Regions from separate parts of the Yoonia sp. 72 genome, predicted to be linked through region 1. Evidence: riboswitches for the same ligand, from Rfam matches in the RefSeq annotation. Region 1 holds a riboswitch; the other holds the start of a gene.

Evidence for each region. Region 1 has a riboswitch for thiamine pyrophosphate ahead of thiB (thiamine ABC transporter substrate binding subunit). Riboswitches for the same ligand answer to the same signal wherever they lie in the genome.
Region 2: another riboswitch for thiamine pyrophosphate. It lies ahead of thiM (hydroxyethylthiazole kinase); the one in region 1 lies ahead of thiB (thiamine ABC transporter substrate binding subunit).

The regions. Positions count from the first base shown of each region.
Region 1 is NZ_JAXIWG010000002.1:299,236-308,496, forward strand. Features, by position in the region: gene VCK47_RS10015 (cytochrome c1) at 1-605, shown strand, start outside; gene VCK47_RS10020 (ATP-binding cassette domain-containing protein) at 658-1,350, opposite strand; gene VCK47_RS10025 (thiamine/thiamine pyrophosphate ABC transporter permease ThiP) at 1,337-2,866, opposite strand; gene thiB (thiamine ABC transporter substrate binding subunit) at 2,842-3,831, opposite strand; TPP riboswitch at 3,868-3,966, opposite strand; gene aroC (chorismate synthase) at 4,057-5,166, shown strand; gene VCK47_RS10040 (DMT family transporter) at 5,127-6,020, opposite strand; gene VCK47_RS10045 (HU family DNA-binding protein) at 6,096-6,386, opposite strand; gene VCK47_RS10050 (AMP nucleosidase) at 6,520-8,001, opposite strand; gene VCK47_RS10055 (adenine deaminase) at 7,998-9,261, opposite strand, start outside.
Region 2 is NZ_JAXIWG010000003.1:99,011-108,271, reverse strand. Features, by position in the region: gene VCK47_RS12895 (universal stress protein) at 1-430, opposite strand, end outside; gene VCK47_RS12890 (SulP family inorganic anion transporter) at 441-1,931, opposite strand; sul1 at 1,983-2,039, opposite strand; gene VCK47_RS12885 (3-oxoacyl-ACP reductase) at 2,112-2,876, opposite strand; gene thiD (bifunctional hydroxymethylpyrimidine kinase/phosphomethylpyrimidine kinase) at 2,881-3,678, opposite strand; gene thiE (thiamine phosphate synthase) at 3,675-4,286, opposite strand; gene thiM (hydroxyethylthiazole kinase) at 4,283-5,071, opposite strand; TPP riboswitch at 5,124-5,218, opposite strand; gene VCK47_RS12865 (hypothetical protein) at 5,350-5,721, shown strand; gene VCK47_RS12860 (hypothetical protein) at 5,846-6,511, opposite strand; gene VCK47_RS12855 (RNA polymerase sigma factor) at 6,508-7,026, opposite strand; gene VCK47_RS12850 (S8 family serine peptidase) at 7,171-8,523, shown strand; gene VCK47_RS12845 (hypothetical protein) at 8,589-8,897, shown strand; gene VCK47_RS12840 (PqqD family protein) at 8,904-9,261, shown strand, end outside.

The DNA.
Region 1 (9,261 bases):
TGCGCGCCTATGCCGAATTCTACGAAGTCTTCGATCAGGCCCTGTTCGATGGCGAAGGCGATTTCCGCCCCGCCACCCCGGCCGACAAGTTTCCGATGTCGAACCTGTCGACCGCACCAGACCTGACGCTGATGGCCAAAGCACGCGCTGGCTTCTCTGGTCCCTATGGCACGGGCATGGCCCAGTTGTTCCAAGGCATGGGCGGCGCGGAATATATCGCGTCGTTGATGACCGGTTATGTCGAAGAACCTGAATGCGCCCTCGAAGGCGATCCGATGGACGGCTATTATAACATCGCCTTTGCCGCCGGTGGTTTCCCCGACAGCTGCAAATACCCCAATGGCGACCACATGGTTCCGGGCAGCTGGATCAGCATGGCACCCCCGCTTTATGGCGACGACGTGTTTTACGAGGATGGCAGCCCCACCGATCTTGAAGCCGTTTCAAAGGACGTCGCTGCGTTCCTGATGTGGACCGCCGAACCCAAGATGATGGCGCGCAAGCAGGCTGGTCTGACAGGCGTCATTTTCCTGACGTTGCTGTCGGTTCTGCTCTATCTGACCAACAAGCGCCTTTGGGCACCCTACAAGAACAAAAAGTCGTAACACCGGCTTGTCCCGACATAAAAGGCTCGCCTCTCTGGCGGGCCTTTTTCGTTCAGCCCAAATAGGCGGCCAGCGCCTCTGATGGTCTGTCGAAGAATGCTGATACAGTGACTGGGGCCGTCACAATTCCATCAGCGACCAAAGACGCCTCATCCGCAATGCGCCGTGCATCATCAGGATCATGGGTGACCATCAGAACCGACCGTCCGCCAGCGCCCAGCGTCGCGCGCACCAGATCAAGCATGTCATCCTTCATCGCCGGCCCAAGAGCGGCGAAAGGTTCGTCCAGCAACACCACAGGCCGGTCCGCCAGCAATACACGCGCCAGTGCCGCACGGCTTTGCTGACCGCCTGACAGGGCCGCCGGTTTGCGACTGCCCAACCCTTCCAGCCCGACTGACGACAAAGCGCGCTCGACTGCCGCACGTTCGTCGGCAGTCAGCCGCAGTGACGGGCGCAACCCAAGGCCCGCATTCTGCGCAATGTTCAGATGGGGAAACAGGTTGTTATCCTGAAAGACCGCACTGATCGGGCGCGCGCCGGGGGCGAGCGCGGTCAGGTCCGTATCCTGCCACAAAACCCGCCCCGCCGCAGGCTCCAGAAACCCTGACAAGGCTGCAAGCAAGGTTGATTTGCCCGCGCCCGAAGGACCGATCAGCGCCGTGATCTTGCCCGCGCCAAATGTCACATCGGCAGTCAGGCGAAAATCGTCCTGTTGCAACACCAGTTTGTCACAGATCAGCATTGCCGCGCCCCCCTCGGTCGCAGATCCAGAACGCCGCAAAGCTGAGCGCCAGCAACAGCAGCGCAGCACCTGCCGCGGCCTCCATCCGGTAAGCCCCCATCAGGCGGTACATGGCCAGCGGCAACGTCTGCTCCGCCTCGCCCGCGAACAGCGTGATGACGCCAAGGTCGCCCATCGACAAGGCTGCGGCAAGCCCCGCGCCGAACCCCAAAGGGCGGCGGATGCGCGGCAGCACGACGATGCGCACCCAGCCCCAGCGCGACAGGCCCAGACTGGCCCCCAAACGCCCGAAATCGCGGTCGATCCCGTCCACAGCCTGCCCGATGGCCCGCAGCGCAAAGGGCAGTGCAAGTGTCGCGTTCACCAGCACGGTGATCGGCAGCGCCAGACGCGCGGGATTGATGAACTGATAGACCAGCAGAAACGCCCCCGTCCCCACGACCAGACCAGAGGCTGCAAGCGGCAGCACGCCGACCACGGCCACCACCCGCCCGCCGCGTAGTGCCAGCGCCAGCGCCATACAGATGCACAGCAACGCAGAAAAAACCGCAACAGTCACGGACCGTCCCGCGGCAAGCCAGATGCTTGTCGGCAAGCCCATCAGTCCCGGCACACCGCGCCAGATCACCATCGCCAAAGGCGTGAACAGGAAAATGGCGACCAGAGCGATCATCAGATAATCCAGCGCAGGCCAGCGCAGGTCCCAGCGCTGCACAACGCGGTCAAGCCCTGCACCCATCGCGTCCAGGCTGGTCAGGCGCCAGACGACGACAGCCGCCACAGCGCACAGCCCGAACTGGACACAGGCCAGCAAGGCCGCGCGCCCCAGATCGAAATCGAACCGGAGCGCCTGATAGATCGCCAGCTCGACCGTCGTGGCGCGCGGACCGCCGCCCAGCGTCAGCGCCACCGCGAAACTGGTCAGGCAGATCAGGAAAATCACAAGGAAAACCCCCGGCACGACAGCCCGCAGCATCGGCCATTCCAGCAACCGCCCCACTGGCGCGTTCAGCGACGCGGCCAGGCGGAACCGTTCCGCAGGGATCGACAGCCAGCCTTGCAGGATCAACCGGATCGCCAGTGGCAGGTTAAAAAACACATGCGCCAGCACGACGCCATGAAAGCCGAAAATTGTGATCGCCGGCAGGCCCAGCCATGCAAGGCCACTGTTCACCACGCCCGCGCGCCCGAACACGGCGAGCAATCCGATTACCGCGACTACAACCGGCAACAGGAACGGCGCGCCCATCAGCGTAATCAGCGCCGACCGCCCCCGAAACCGCCGTCGCGCAAGCGCGCGCGCGACGGGAATGGCCAGCAGCACGCTCAGCCCCGCAGACACCATCGCCTGCATGACAGTAAACTGGATTGCCGCCCAATCAGCAGGCGACAGCCCGCGCTGCCATTGGGCACGCCAGCCGACAGCGGCCAGCGTGCCAATGGTCAGCACCAGCACCAGCGCCGCCGCAGCGGCACCGGGCCAGCGCGGGGCTATTGCGACAGCGCGTTGCGCCATTCGTCCAGCGCCACGTCACGGATCGCTGCGGCATCCTCGGGGGACAGCAGCAGAGCGGTTTCAGGGACGGTCAGCGTCTCGAACCCTGCGGGCAGGCCACCCTCGGGTACCACAGCAGGATACATCCAGTTGGTCGTGGGGATGATGGACTGGAACGCATCGGACACCATAAAGGCCAGAAACTGGTCCGCAAGTTCCGGCTGGTCGGTGCCAGCGACCTTGGCCGCGACCTCGACCTGCATGTAATGCCCTTCGTCAAAAGCCCATGCGACCTTGCTGTCATCCTCTTCCGCGATCAGGTGATAGGCGGGCGAGGTGGTATAGGACAGGACGGCGTCGGCTTCGCCCTCAAGAAACAGCCCGTAAGCTTCGGACCAGCCGGGGGTGACGGTGACGATGTTATCCGCAAGATCGGCCCACAGCTCAGCGGCACTATCAGGATAGGCCGTCTTGACCCACATCAGCAGACCCAGACCGGGAGTGGATGACCGCGGGTCCTGAATGACGATCCGGATGTCGCTGTCGGCCAAGGCGCGCAGGGATGTCGGGGCAGCCTCACCCGCATTGCCGACAAAGGCGAAATAACCCCAGTCGAACGGCAGGAAATCGGGATCGTCCCACGTGATCGGCAGGTCAAGGGCGGCATCAACGCCATGCGGTGCGAACAGGCCCGTGGCGCGCGCAGCGGCGATCAGGTTGGTGTCGAGGCCCAGCACGATATCAGCCTCGGTCTGTGGCCCTTCCAACTGCAAACGTGCGAGCAGGGCAGCGCCGTCGCCCGTGCCAATAAACTGCAATTCGCAGCCGCAGGTTTCCTCGAAAGCGGCCTTGATCGCGGGGCCGGGGCCCCATTCGCTGACAAAACTGTCGTAGGTCATCACTTGCAGCACGGGGGTCTGCGCGACTGTGCCGCTGGCACAAAGCGCAAATCCCGCGACAAGTGGCAGATAAATGGATTTTTGCATTCTATCCTCCAAATGCATCGGGCGGATTGGGGGATAGCGGAATTGCCATACCTTCCCTCCGCCGGTCCTAACCGGTTCAGGTTCAACGGGTCTGCTTGCGCATCTCAGCCAGTAAAGGCACCCCGAGGTGGGGCGGAAGCTAGGGTGGAACAGGGCCGGGTGCAAGGGAAACCTCTTGAGCCTGTCCCCCCCGCCCGTTAGACCGTTGCCAAACAGGGGTTTGCCATGTCCATCAACAGTTTCGGTCATTTGTTCCGGTTCACCACGTGGGGCGAAAGCCATGGGCCAGCCTTGGGTGCCACGGTCGATGGCTGCCCACCGGGTGTCCCGCTGGAACCTGCGATGATCCAGCAATGGCTGGACAAACGCCGCCCCGGTCTGAACAAGAACACCACCCAGCGGAATGAACCCGATGCGGTCGAAATCCTGTCGGGTGTTTACGAGGGGCGGACGACCGGCACCCCGATCCAGTTGATGATCCGCAACACCGACCAGCGGTCCAAAGATTACGGCGATATCCTGAACACGTTCCGCCCGGGTCATGCCGATATCACCTATCACCAGAAATACGGATTGCGCGATCCGCGCGGCGGCGGGCGGTCATCGGCGCGTGAAACCGCGTCGCGTGTCGCTGCTGGCGGTGTCGCGCGCGAGGCGATCAAGCTGATTGCGCCGAATGTGCAGATCAAAGGCTACATGACCCAGATGGGCACCAAACAAATCGACCGCGCGCGGATGGATTGGGATGAAATCGACCGCAACGATTTTTTCTGCCCCGATGCGCAGGCCGCAGCGGAATGGAACGACTATCTGACGTGGCTGCGCAAGGACGATCATAACTCGGTCGGGGCGATCATCGAGGTGGTGGCGCGCGGTGTGCCTGCGGGCATCGGCGCGCCGGTTTATGCCAAGTTAGACACTGATCTGGCCGCTGCGATGATGTCGATCAACGCCGTCAAAGGTGTCGAAATCGGCGAAGGCATGGCCGCTGCCGCGCTGACAGGCCGCGATAACGCGGACGAGATTTTTATGGGGCCGAACGGGCCGGAATATTCATCCAATCATTCGGGCGGCATCCTTGGCGGGATCAGCACGGGGCAGGATATCGTCGTACGGTTCGCGGTGAAACCGACATCGTCCATTCTGTCCCCGCGCAAGTCGATCATGATGGACGGCAGTCCGACCGAAGTCATCACCAAAGGCCGCCACGACCCCTGCGTCGGCATCCGCGCCGTGCCGGTGGGCGAGGCGATGATGGCCTGCGTGATCCTCGACCACCTGCTTTTAGATCGCGGTCAGACGGGCGGCGTGCGCGGTGTGATCGGCGCGGGCTGACGCGACAACTGCACCGCCAGAATACCGGCGGCGATAATCACAACGCCCAGCACATCCAGCGGCCCGATCTTTTCGCCCAGTAGCACAGCCGCGACTGCCACACCCAGAAACGGGTTGAGGAAGTGGAAGGTTGACGCCTTGACCGCGCCGATCCGGCCCACCAGCAGGAACCAGACCAGCGTCGCCGCCAGCCCCGGCACCAGCACGGTGTAGATGAAGGCGACGATCAACTGCCAGTTCCATGTGACGACCAGCGTTTCCAGCGCCACGGCAGGAATGAACAGCAGCGCACTGCCGACAAGCATCTGCAGCCCCACGATCATCAGCACATTGCCACCCGACGACGCCCCCAGAACCGCAAGCGTCGCGACCGTCAGGGACATCACGCCAATCACACACAGGATCAGGCCGAACAAATCGATGCCGCCCTGCAGCCGTGCGCCCATGATAAGAACGACACCCAACAGCCCCGCCATCAGCCCGATGATCCCCAAAGGCCGGACCGTGTTGCCAAACACGACCCAGCCCACCAGCGCGACCAGCAGCGGCATGGTGGAGGCAATGATCGCCGCCAATGATGCGGGAATGGTCTGCATCGCCACGAAATTCAGGCCCAGATACAGGGCATTCTGGCACAGCCCGAAGATCAGCACGCCGGTCCATTGCCGCCGTGTGAGCCGCGCGGACTGGCCCAGCCACCATGCGATGGCCACGCCGATCAGACCGGAAATCAGGAACCGCAGCGCCAGTGCCGACAAAGGCGGCGCATATTCGACGATGACCCGCGCCGAGGTAAAGGCCGAGGACCACATGAACGCGAAGGCAAGGCCCATCAGAACCGCTTTGATATCCATGTCACCTCACGCAAAAAGGGCCGCCTGTTCGGGCGACCCTTTCCTGATTTCGCATCCGGCACAAGGCCCGATAGCTTAGCCGTTGACGCTGTCTTTCAGCGCCTTTGCGATCGTCACTTTGACAACCTTGTCGGCTTCTTTCTTGATCTGCTCGCCGGTGGCGGGGTTGCGCACCATCCGCTCTGGACGCTCGCGGCAATAGATCTTGCCAACGCCGGGCAGAGTGACGGCACCGCCGCCAGCCACTTCGGATGTGATGATGCCGGTCACGGCATCCAGCGCTGCACCGGCAGCTTTTTTGTCCATGCCTGTCTGATCGGCAATTGCAGCAACCAGCTGCGCTTTGGTCATTGGTTTCGTCGCCATTTTACTGGTCTCCCTCATTCGCCCCATCTGTAGGGCCTATTCCCCGCCCATATAACGGTATGTTGTGGCACACCACAACGAATAGCGGCTCCTGACAAGGCAAAAACGCACTTTTCCGCCGTTTTTTATGGGGTCAGAGAAAGGCTGTCTCCTCGAAACTGCGCAATTTGCGGCTGTGGATGCGTTCCAGCGGCATTTCGCGCAGCAATTCCATGGCGCGGATACCGATCATCAGATGTGCTGCGACCTGTGTCTTATAGAATTCCGACGCCATGCCGGGGAGTTTCAACTCGCCATGCAGCGGTTTGTCGGACACGCAAAGGAGGGTGCCATAGGGGACGCGGAACCGGAAACCGTTGGCGGCGATGGTGGCGCTTTCCATGTCCAGCGCAATGGCGCGTGATTGCGACAGACGCTGCACCGGCCCTGCCTGTTCGCGCAATTCCCAGTTGCGGTTGTCGATGGTCGCCACGGTGCCAGTGCGCATGATGCGCTTGAGCTCATACCCTTCGAGCTGCGTCACATCGGCCACGGCGGTTTGCAGCGCGATCTGGATTTCGGCCAGCGCAGGGATCGGCACCCAGACGGGCAAGTCGTCGTCCAGCACGTGATCTTCGCGCAGGTACGCATGGGCCAGCACAAAATCACCGAGGCGCTGCGAATTGCGCAGGCCTGCGCAATGGCCAACCATCAGCCAGGCATGCGGGCGCAGCACGGCGATATGGTCGGTCGCGGTTTTCGCATTGGAGGGACCGACGCCGATATTGACCAGCGTGATCCCCGCACCCTTTGCCCGCTTGAGATGATAGGTCGGCATCTGGGGCAGCTTCGCAGGCACCGGCAGCGGGGCATCATGCGCCGTGATCTCGACATTGCCCGTGCTGACGAAACTCGTGTAGCCGCTGGCGGGATCGGCCAGCATCTTGCGGGCAAAAGCCTCGAATTCCTCGACATAGAACTGGTAGTTGGTGAACAGAACGTGGTTCTGGAAATGCTCTGGTGCGGTGGCGGTGTAATGCGTCAGTCGTGCCAGCGAATAGTCGATCCGCTGCGCTGTAAACGGCGCCAAGGGGCGCGCCCCGTCGGGATAGGTGAAACCAGCCCCGTTCACGATGGCATCATGCGTCGTGCTCAGGTCCGGCACGTCGAAATTGTCGCGCAGGTTGAATTCCATCGACCCGTCCTGCGGCACCGTCACACCGGCATCGTTGGCCACCGCGAAATGCACGGGGATCACGGTATCGGACGTGCCGATCACCACGGGCACACCGTGGCTTTTCAGCAAAAGGTCGATCTGCTGTTCCAGATAGCTTTGGAACAGGTCAGGGCGCGTGACGGTCGTGGCATAGGTGCCGGGTTCGGCGACATGGCCAAAGGACAAGCGGCTGTCGGTTTTGGAATGCACCGTCGTCGTCAGCCGGATTTCGGGATAGAAGGCGCGGAAACGCCCGTCAGGCTGGCCATCGCGCAGGGCGGCGACGAAATTCTCGGACAGGAACCGCACGGAGGCGGTATAGAGTTCGTTCAGGCGCGCCACGGCCTTTTTCGGATCGGTAAAGGCCTTGGCCTGCGGCAGATCAGGTGTCCGGATGACAACCTTTTGCGGAGCGTTCATGTATTTTCCTCGAACAGATCGGTAATTTCGAATTTTGTCACATCGACCAAGCCCAGATCAGAAATCCGCAACGCGGGTATGACAACAAGCGCCAGCAACGAATGCTGCATATAGGCATTGTTGAGCGTGCAACCGCAGGCGGCCATCGCGGCGACCATGGCATCGGCTTTAGCGGCGACTTCTGCCGCTGGACTATCGGACATGAGGCCCGCGATGGGCAGTTCCACCAGCGCCAGTTCGGCATCGTCTTTCCAGACGGTCACGCCGCCGCCGACCTCGCCTAACCGGTTCGCAGCCTTGGCCATCAACGCGCGGTCGGTGCCGACAACAATCATATGGTGGCTGTCATGCGCCACGGTCGACGCAATGGCCATCCGCCCGGTATAGCCGAAACCCGAGACAAAGCCGTTCACCACCTTGCCCGTCGCGCGGTGCCGTTCAACCAATGCGATCTGGTAGGTGTCGCCTTGCCCGCAGGCGACGCCATCGACAACAGGCAGTTCAGCGGACAACGCCTCGGTCGGGGCCTGATTTTCGACGACGCCGATCACCTTGGCGACGACGCTGTTGGCCCCTTTGGGCGCATGAACGGCGAAATCGGCGTGATCCAGCACCTTGCCCATCCGCACGGTCTGGCGCGCATCATCGGGCCAGTTGTAATGCGGGCAATCGACCGTGATCTTGCCGTTCAGCGCCACGGTCTTGCCGCGTGCGATCACATGCTCGATGGGCAGGGTGACAAGGTCAGATGTCAGGATCACATCGGCGCGGCGTCCGGGGGTGATCGACCCAAGTTCTCGTTCCAGCCCGAAATGGGTCGCGGTGTTGATCGTCGCCATTTGCAAGGCGATCAGCGGGTCGCAGCCGCAGGCGATGGCATGGCGCACGACGCGGTTCATATGGCCGTCGTTCACCAAGGTCCCTGAATGGCAATCATCCGTGCACAGGATGAAATTGCGCGGATCCAACCCCTTTTGCGTCACCGCCGTGATCTGGCTTTCGACGTCATACCACGCCGACCCCAGCCGCATCATTGATCGCATCCCGTTGCGGGTGCGGGCCAACGCGTCAGCCTCTGCCGTGCCTTCGTGGTCGTCAGCGGCGCCGCCTGCGACATAGGCGCTGAAGGCCACGCCTTTATCGGGGCTGGCATAATGGCCGCCCACGGTCTTGCCTGCGCGCATCGTGGCGGCCATTTCGGCCAGCATCTGCGGATCGCCATTCACGACACCCGGAAAATTCATCATCTCGCCCAGACCG
Region 2 (9,261 bases), on a different contig from region 1:
TGGAGCCAAGATGGCCTTTGGCGAAATCCGCATCCTCGCCGCGTTTGCCCACGATGATGACGCGGGCATCGCCTTCGACTTCGGCCACCGCCTCGACCACGTCACCGTGGCGCAGACGGGTGGTGATGTCGGTCACACCGTCCTTGTCCAGAATGGCGCGGGCATCGTCGAGGATCGCACGGCCACGCTGGCTCATCAGTTTGGACCGTTGCGCGTCAAGGTCGGCCAGTTCCTGCAGCAGCGCCGTACGCGCGCCCAGCGCGATCGTGCCGGAATGGTCACGCTTGCCCGATGTGTCGCGCGGGCCCAGCACATGGATCAGTTCCACCGCTGCCCCCGTCCGGTCGGCGATCCATGCGGCATGGTGGCAGACGCTTTGCGCATAGATAGAGCCGTCGATGAAGGCCACGATCTTTTGTGTCGGTGTCATATCCGTCTCCTCAATGCGCCATCAGCTTGTCCATCGCGCCGGGCTTGTCATGGATGGCCAGCTTGTCGACGATGGTTTCGGTCGCTTCGTTCATGCCGACGATCTCGACCTCGGCCCCGTCACGGCGGAATTTCAGCACGGCCATGTCCAGCGCCTGCACGGAACTGATGTCCCAGATATGTGCGCTCCTGACGTCGATGATGACCTTGTCGAGCGCTTCCTTGAAATCGAAGGCGTTCATGAAATCCTCGACCGAGCCATAGAACAGCTGGCCTTCGACGACATAGGTCCGTTCGCGCCCGTCTTTCGAGATCATCGTCGTCATCTTGAACAATTGCGCGATCTTGGCGGCAAAGAAGATACCCGACAGCAGCACCCCGACTAAGACCCCGATGGCAAGGTTATGGGTGTAGACCACCGTCACCACGGTCGCGATCATCACGATGGAGGAGGATTGCGGATGTGTGCGCAGCGCCTTGATCGAGGACCATGAAAAGGTCCCGATGCTGACCATGATCATAATCGCCACAAGTGCGGCCATCGGGATCTGGCTGACCAGATCGCCCAAGCCTACCACCATGATCAGCAGGATCACACCGGCGGCAAAACACGACAACCGCCCGCGCCCGCCGGATTTGACGTTGATGATCGACTGGCCGATCATGGCGCAGCCCGCCATGCCGCCGATGAACCCCGTCGCGGTATTCGCGATGCCTTGGCCCACGCATTCCTGATTGCGGTCGGATTTCGTATCGGTCAAATCATCGACGATGTTCTGTGTCATCAGGCTTTCCAAGAGGCCCACAATGGCGACCGCGATGGAATAGGGCAGGATGATCATCAGCGTCTCGACTGTCAGCGGAATCTGCGGGATCAGGAACACGGGCAGCGTGTCGGGCAGCGCGCCCATGTCGCCCACGGTGCGCACGTCCCAGCCGAAATACATCACCAGCGCGGTCAAGACCACAATGGTGACCAGCGGTGACGGGATCGCCTTGGTCAAAAGCGGGAACAGGTAGATGATGGCAAGCCCGCCTGCCACCAGCACATAGGTCAACCATGTCACGACGCCAGGGTCAAGTTCGGGCAGTTGCGCCATGAAGATCAGGATCGCCAGCGCGTTGACAAAGCCGGTCATCACCGATTTGGACACATAGCGCATCACAAACCCCAGCCGCAGGATACCCGCGCCAATCTGGATCAGCCCCGCCAGCACGGTCGCGGCAAGCAGATATTCCAGCCCGTGATCGCGCACCAAGGTCACCATCAGCACAGCCGTCGCCGCTGTCGCGGCAGAGATCATGCCGGGCCGCCCACCCGTGATCGCCGTCAGCACAGCGATCGAGAAACTGGCGTAAAGCCCGACCTTGGGATCGACGCCCGCGATGATCGAAAAGGCGATTGCTTCGGGGATCAGGGCTAGGGCGACGACAAGCCCCGCCAAAAGGTCACCGCGAATATTGCCCGTCCACTGGGCGCGGTACGCATCAATAGATATCATGTAAATCTTTCCTGTCCGGCCGCAGCGCGCCGGCAACGTCTGGTTTTGACAGGTTGTCCGGCGGATAGGCGGCCGGAAGAGCCACCCGAGGTCACCCCCGGGTCCATGTTTACAGGTCGCGATATACACGAAACGGCGTGCGCGCCAAGCCTCTTGGCCAAATAAGGCGGGGTGCGTCTCCTAGCCGAACACCAGCCCGCCATCCACGATCAGGTTCTGCCCTGTCACGGCCCGCGACCATGGGCTGGCAAAGAACAGCACGGCATCGGCCATGGCGGCGGGTGTCGTGACCTGCCCTAGCGGAGTCCCCGCTGCGATGATGTCGAACACCGCTTCGGGTGTCGCGGCGCTCGCATCGGTGGTGCGCAACAGACCGCCCGAGACCATGTTGACCGTCACACCCAGCGGCCCGAGCTCCTTGGCCGCCGTGCGGGTCAATGCCAGCAGCGCGCCTTTGGCGGCGGTGTAATCGTGATAGGGCACGACAGGGTTCTGCATCAGGTTGGTGCCGATCAGGACGACCCTCCCGAACCCTTGCGCCGCGAAATGCGGCTGCAAGGCGTGAAGGCAATGCAGCGCCCCGCCCACGGCCGTTTCCGCCTGCTGCGCGATATCGGCCCAGTGCATCTGGTCCAGCGTCTTGCGCGCATCGCCGTTGAAACTGAAATCGGCCAGCGCGTTATGGACCAGCACGTCAGGCGCGCCAAAGCGGTCGGTGATCGCGGCGACCATCGCGCTGACCTGTGCGGGGTCGGTCACATCGGCCTGAAACGCCGCTGCGCGCGGGCCAAGCTCGGCCGCCAGTGCCTCGGCCGCGTCGCGGCTGTGGCGGTAGTTGATCGCGACTTGCGCGCCTTCTTGTGCAAAGCTGCGGGCGATGGCAGCCCCAAGGCCGCGGCCTGCGCCAGTAATCAGGACAGTCAGGTCGGAAATATTGCGGGTCATCGGGTTATCCTTTGAAAAAGTCGTGAAAATGGTGGGTCGGGCCATGCCCCTGCCCCACGCGCAGCGCATCCGCGCCTGCGATGGCGCGGGCAACGAAAGCTTTCGCCTGCTCTGCCGCCTGCGGCAGTGGCAGCCCCTGCCCCAGCAAGGTGGCCAGCGCCGACGACAGGGTGCAGCCGGTGCCATGCGTGTTGCGCGTGGCGTGGCGCGTGCCTGCCAGCCATGTCATGCCGCCTGCATGCACCAGCAGATCAGGGCAATCATCCCCCGCCAGATGCCCGCCTTTGAGCAGCACCGCACGCGGCCCCAGCGCCAAGAGCGCGAGCGCCTGTGCCTGCATCTGGTCGCGGGTTGTAGCCTCGGGCAAGTCCAAAAGGTCGGCGGCTTCGGGCAGGTTGGGGGTGATGACGGCAGCCAGCGGCAGCATTGCACGCAAGGCGGCAACAGCCTCGGCCTGCAGCAATCGGTCACCGCTTTTGGCGACCATCACTGGGTCCAGCACGATAGGCGCGTCCAGCCCCTGCACGGCGTCCGACACCGCGCGGACGATCGCGGCATCGCCCAGCATCCCGATCTTGACGGCATGGATGCGGATATCGGCACGGATCGCGGCGATTTGCGCCGCCACCATATCGGGCGGGATCATTTGCACGGCTGTGACGCCTCGGGTATTCTGCGCCGTCAGCGCGGTGATCGCGGCCATGGCATAGCCGCCATTGGCCGAAATCGCCTTGATATCAGCCTGAATACCGGCGCCGCCCGAAGGGTCCGACCCCGCGATGGACAGGATATTGGGGATCATACCTGCCTCCATTCATCGACCAGCGCGCGCGTCGCGGCCTGCGGATCGGTGGCGCGGGTTACGGCACTGACGACGGCCATGCCGATGGCCCCCGCCGCCTTGACCGCCGCGGCATCGCCCGGTTTCAGCCCGCCGATGGCGTAGCAGGGCAGCGATGTGCCCGCGATGATCCGCGCCAACCCGTCAAAGCCGATGGGCGGGGCGTGGTCGGCCTTGCTGGCGGTGGCGCGGACAGGCCCCACGCCAAGGTAATCGACACCAGCAGGGACATGGGTGAGATGCTCGTCCGCCTCGACCGAAAGACCGAGCAGCATGCCCGCGCCAATCCGCGCGCGGATCAGCGCCGGATCACCGTCACCCTGCCCGATGTGCAGGCCATGTACACCTGTCCGCATGGCCAGATCGACGCGGTCGTTGACGATCAGCCGTGCGCCCTGTGCTGTCACCATCGGCAGGACAGCAGCGATCAGCGCGGCAAGATCGGCATCGCTGGCGATCTTGTCACGGATCTGGATCAAGGCGGCACCACCCTGCGCCGCCGCCCTGATCTGGTCGATCACCGGCAGGGGTGCCTCGGCATCGGTGACCACATAGACCGGCCCCATCATACAGGGGTGACCTTTGCGCCCGCCGTCAGATCATCGGGTGTGATCGCATAAAGACGGTCCAGAAACGCCGCGCCAAAAGCCCCCGGCCCTTTGGCCGTTGCTGCTGCCTGCTGCCCTGCCAGCCCGTAATAGGCCATCGCCGAGACGGTCGCTTCCAGCACCGGCTGGCCCACGGCAAAGGCCCCGATCACCCCGTTCAGCGAACAGCCAAGCGCTGTGACCCGCGTCATCAGCGGATCGCCATTGGCGACGCGGTAAGCACGGGTGCCGTCTGTGATGTAATCGACCGGCCCAGACACCGCGACCACCCCGCCCGTCCGCTGCGCCAGTTCACGCGCTGCCGCCTCGGCGGTCTCGACCGTGTCGGTCGTCTCCGGCCCGCGCCCGCCTGCGGACAGCCCAGCAAGCGCCAGCACCTCGGAGGCATTGCCGCGGATCACCGTGGGCCGCAGCGCCAGAAGCCGCGCGCAGACCCCCTTGCGATAGCGCGATACACCGATGCCCACAGGGTCCAGCACCCAAGGGCGGCCCGCGTCCTGCATGACCTGTGCCGCGATCTCCATCGCTTCCGCCCATGTGGGATCAAGCGTGCCGATATTGACGGTCAGCGCCTGTGCGATGGCGGCGAATTCGCCGACCTCCTCGCGCGCATGCAGCATGGCGGGGGCGGCACCTGCGGCCAGCAGCACATTGGCCATGATGTTCATGGCGACATAGTTGGTTATGTTATGGATAAGCGGCGCAGTGCTGCGCATCCGGTCAAGGTAAAGGCCTGTGTCGTCCATCGTGGTCCCCCTTGGCATGGGGGTCGGAGAATGCACCAACCCGCAAGCGGGGCTTGGCCATTCACGGACTCCCTACGCCAGCATGATCTGGTTCAGGTTCAAAGGGTGCTTCTCAGCCCGCAGTCGCGGACGCCCCTGTCGTGTGGTGGAACCTATAGGGTGGGGAAGGCGTGTCAAGGGTGGGGTGACCGCGGCTTTCTGGCTGGTTACCGCCGCCCACTTGCGAAGGATTGTGCAGCAGATACGCTGACAATGATCGGCTTCTGGAGACGACAGAGATGGCAGCAAAATCCAAAATCTTTGGCTATTGGATATCTTCTGTCGATGAAAAGAGCGCAAAAGAAGCTGCCAAGATGGCGGGGTTGCCAGTTCTCCTGCTTGGCGCGAATGCTCTGATACTCGCTCTGAGCGGGTTGGTGAACCAAAGCGCCAGCATGACGGTTGCGGGCAGCTATCTTACGATGGCTTTATGCTTGTCTTTCATCGCTTTTCGCATCCGCGCAGGCCATGCTGGGTGGATACCGCTGGCTGGACTTTTGTTTCTGGTCTTTATTGCCGTCAGCGTTTGTCGTCTTATCCGATCTGGCAAGCTAGCGGGGCCGACCATATCGGTGGCGCGCAGGTCGTCATGGGGTGGGTTGTCCCGCTGATTTGCCTTGTCTTTGTGTTTGCAGGTCTCAAATCTTGGATTTGGTTAAGAGCAAATGGCTTTCAGCGAACCTTTTGACCAAATCGTCGCATCGCAGCCCTCCAACGGTATGACCTTGCGCCAGCTTAGCGGCCCAGCGCCGCGCGTTCGGCGGCAGCATCCAGCGCGGGGCCGGCACCTACGCCATCCAGCAGGCCGTCGATTGCCGCGACGCTGAGATCGGAGGCGGGCATGAAATTGCCCGCACCTCCTGCATCCACGCTAAGCGCGGTGACCCAGCCGCCTGCCTGCGGATCGCGGCAGATGACATGGCGAACGTCATCCTGCCCGATCAGGCGGCACAGGCCGATAGACGTGTCATAGCTGCCCAGCACACGCACGGTGCTGCCGTCAGGTAGAACAGCCTCGGTCCCCGTCAGCAGATCCGCAGTTGCGACTGCCACATCCACCTGACCGGGGCCGGTGCTGCGCCCTGCAACAAACCCGCCCACGGCCAGCACAAGCGACGCAGCCAGCGCCATGCCCCATCCCAAAACGGGCGTCACAGCTTTGCGCAACGGCACCACGTTGGACGCTTGCGCCATCACCGCCCGCTGGAGCCGGTCGGGGACAGGCTCCAGCGGATAGGCCTCCTGCAACAGGCTGCGGGTCATCGCGAAATCGCGATAGCGCGCGGCGAGCGCCGGGTCGGCGGCGATCAGGCTGTGCAGGCGCAGGGCCTCGGTTTCGGTCAATTCGCCATCGGCAAGGGCCATCAACATGTCATCACTCACTTCATCAGGTCGGATCATCGGTCTATCCCTTTGTTGGAACGCAAGGGCATGTCTTTCAGCTTTTCGGCCAAGGCCAGCCGCGCCCGCGACAGCCGGCTCATCACCGTGCCGTCGGGAATTTCAAGAAGCGCCGCCACTTCGCGGTAGCGCATGCCTTCAACGCAGACGAGCATCAGCACGACGCGCTGGTCTTCCGGTAGTGCGGCCATGGCGCGGCGCACTTCGGCCAGATGCAGGCGGGCCTCGGTGGTCTGGCGGCCATCGGACCCGATGATCGTGTCGGCTGCCTCGGTGTCGTATTCAACCGTGTCGCGCCGCGCGCGGATCGTATCAATCCAGGTGTTGCGGATAATGCGGAACATCCATGCATCCATCCGGCTGCCTGCGGCGAAACCATCCATATTGCGCAGGGCCTTTTCGATGCTGGCCTGCACCAGATCATCGGCCTGATCCGCAGCCCCCGCCAGTCCGCGCGCAAAGCGGCGCAAGCGCGGCAAAAGCTGGATCAGTTCGGTGCGCGGGTCGATCGTCACAACAAGGACTTTCTGCAATCGTTCGCGAAAGAAACGGACAGGGCCGGTTTTTATTCCGCGAAATCTGCGCAAACGGGAATAATCTTGAAGATTGGCACGTTATTGTTGAAGCTGCACATCTGCAAGCAATGCCGGAGACTTGCCATGCCCCCCGAAAGCGACCCGACAGACATCGACCGCGCACGCCGCAGGCTTTTGCGCAGGATCGGACTGGGCATGGGCCTTGCCTATGCTGCCCCCGCACTGACAGGGCTTGGTGTCGCGCATGCGTCGGATGCAAGCAGCGGGGCGTCGCGGGCCAGCGGGCCATCGCGCAGTTCCGCGCCATCACGGCCTTCGCGCGCCTCGGCGCCGTCGCGGCCACAGGCGCAGCCCCGACAACAGCCCGTTCAGCAGCAACGCCGGTCCGAGCCACCGCAGGAGATTTTGGCTTTTGTACCCTTTGGCCAGTCGCTCAGCCCAGCGATATCGGCAGGGTTCAGGCCACTGTCGCAGACAGATGCCAGCGTCTTGTCGGGTGTTCTGGTGCGCTTTGCGATTCCGCAGGGCCGGACGGTGGTAAGCGCGCAAGCCGAACTTGCACGTCTGTTCCCCCAAGGCGTGACGGATGTGAACCATTTCTACACCCCTGACGATTTCACCTGCACCGGGGCGGATTGCGCCGCCCATGCGATGATCGGCTGGGCCGGCTGGCCCAGCGCGATGCGGCCTCGCATCGGGATGATCGACACCGGCGTCAACACGGCGCATCCATCCCTGCAGGGGCGCAGGTTACGGGTCTTTCAGGTCGATCTGGGCAACCGCGACGCTGCGGGGCGGGTCCATGGGACAGCGATCGCCGCGATGCTGGTGGGCAGCGTCGAAGGGCGGGTGCCGGGCCTTTTGCCAGATGCCGAACTGATCGCGGTCGAAGCTTTCCACGCCAGCGGCGCCGCCGAACAGGCCGATGCTTTTTCGGTCGCCAATGCGGTCAGCCTGCTGATTTCGGAACGTGTGGATGTGATCAACATGTCCTTCTCCGGGCCGGAGAACGCGGTTCTCAAACGTGTCATCGAACGCGCGGCCGAGCTTGGCATCGGGCTTGTGGCCGCCGCAGGCAACGGCGGGCCGGGCAGCCCGCCCGCCTATCCCGCCGCTTGGCCAGAGGTGATCGCTGTCACCGCCGTGGACGCGCGCGAACGCGTCTACCGGCAGGCCAACCAAGGCCCCTATGTCGCGCTTGCCGCACCGGGCGTGAACATCTGGACCGCCGCCTCTGTGTCGGGCGGGCGGCTGCGGTCTGGCACGTCCTATGCGACGCCTTTCGTGACGGCGGCGCTGGCGGTGGAACGGATGCGGATACCCGACAAGTCACTGGCCGATGTGACCGAGACCCTGTTCGCCTGCGCCAAGGATCTGGGCGAGGCTGGCTTTGACCCTGTCTATGGCCACGGGCTCGTATCTTCACCCGAAATTTGTGAAGATGAGACACAGTTTTTTTCGGTGAGCGGGGAATAGAGGGCCGGGTTGTTCCGTTTTCCTGACACGAAGACAACAGAATGACCAAACAAGGACGTATCCAAATGGCAAAGACCACCAAAGACACGATCTCCCGCCGCGGCCTGCTGATCAAGCTGGGTCTAGCGACTGGCGCCGCCTATGTCGCACCGACCTTCGCGGGGATGGACATTGCAAAGGCAAGCACCGGCAGCCCAGCCAGCGCACCATCGGGGCCGTCCGCACCAAGCAGGCCATCGGCACCAAGCACCCCGTCGATGCCAAGCGGGGCATCAGTGCCGTCGCGCCCAACAGGCGCATCCGGCCAACCCGCGTTCCAGTGGCGCTGGGACCCCGAGACATGGACCTGGGTTCAGGTTACGACTGCGCCGTAATTTGCGGTGATACAGCGCAACGCACATCCGGTTCCGGAGGCCGCAGACAGCGGCCCCGGTTCTTCACGTACTGTCCTGACCTATCCGGGCGTCAGCGTTCAGATCGTGCTGGATCATGCGGCCCCTGTCGCGGATGCTTTGCGCAGCGCCCTGCACGGCTGGACGCCCGATCAGGTGGCCTCTGCCGGCGCATCGGCGCAGGTCGCCTCGGTGCTTGGCGACAAGGGGACTTTCGCAGCGCGGTCGGCCTATCTGGGCGAGACGATCCACGGATTGGGCGTCGCCGGTGCGGCCTGTGCGATGATCGCCGATCTCGCGCAGGATTACTTTGTCACCCGCCCCGGCAGTCTGGCGCTCCATTGTG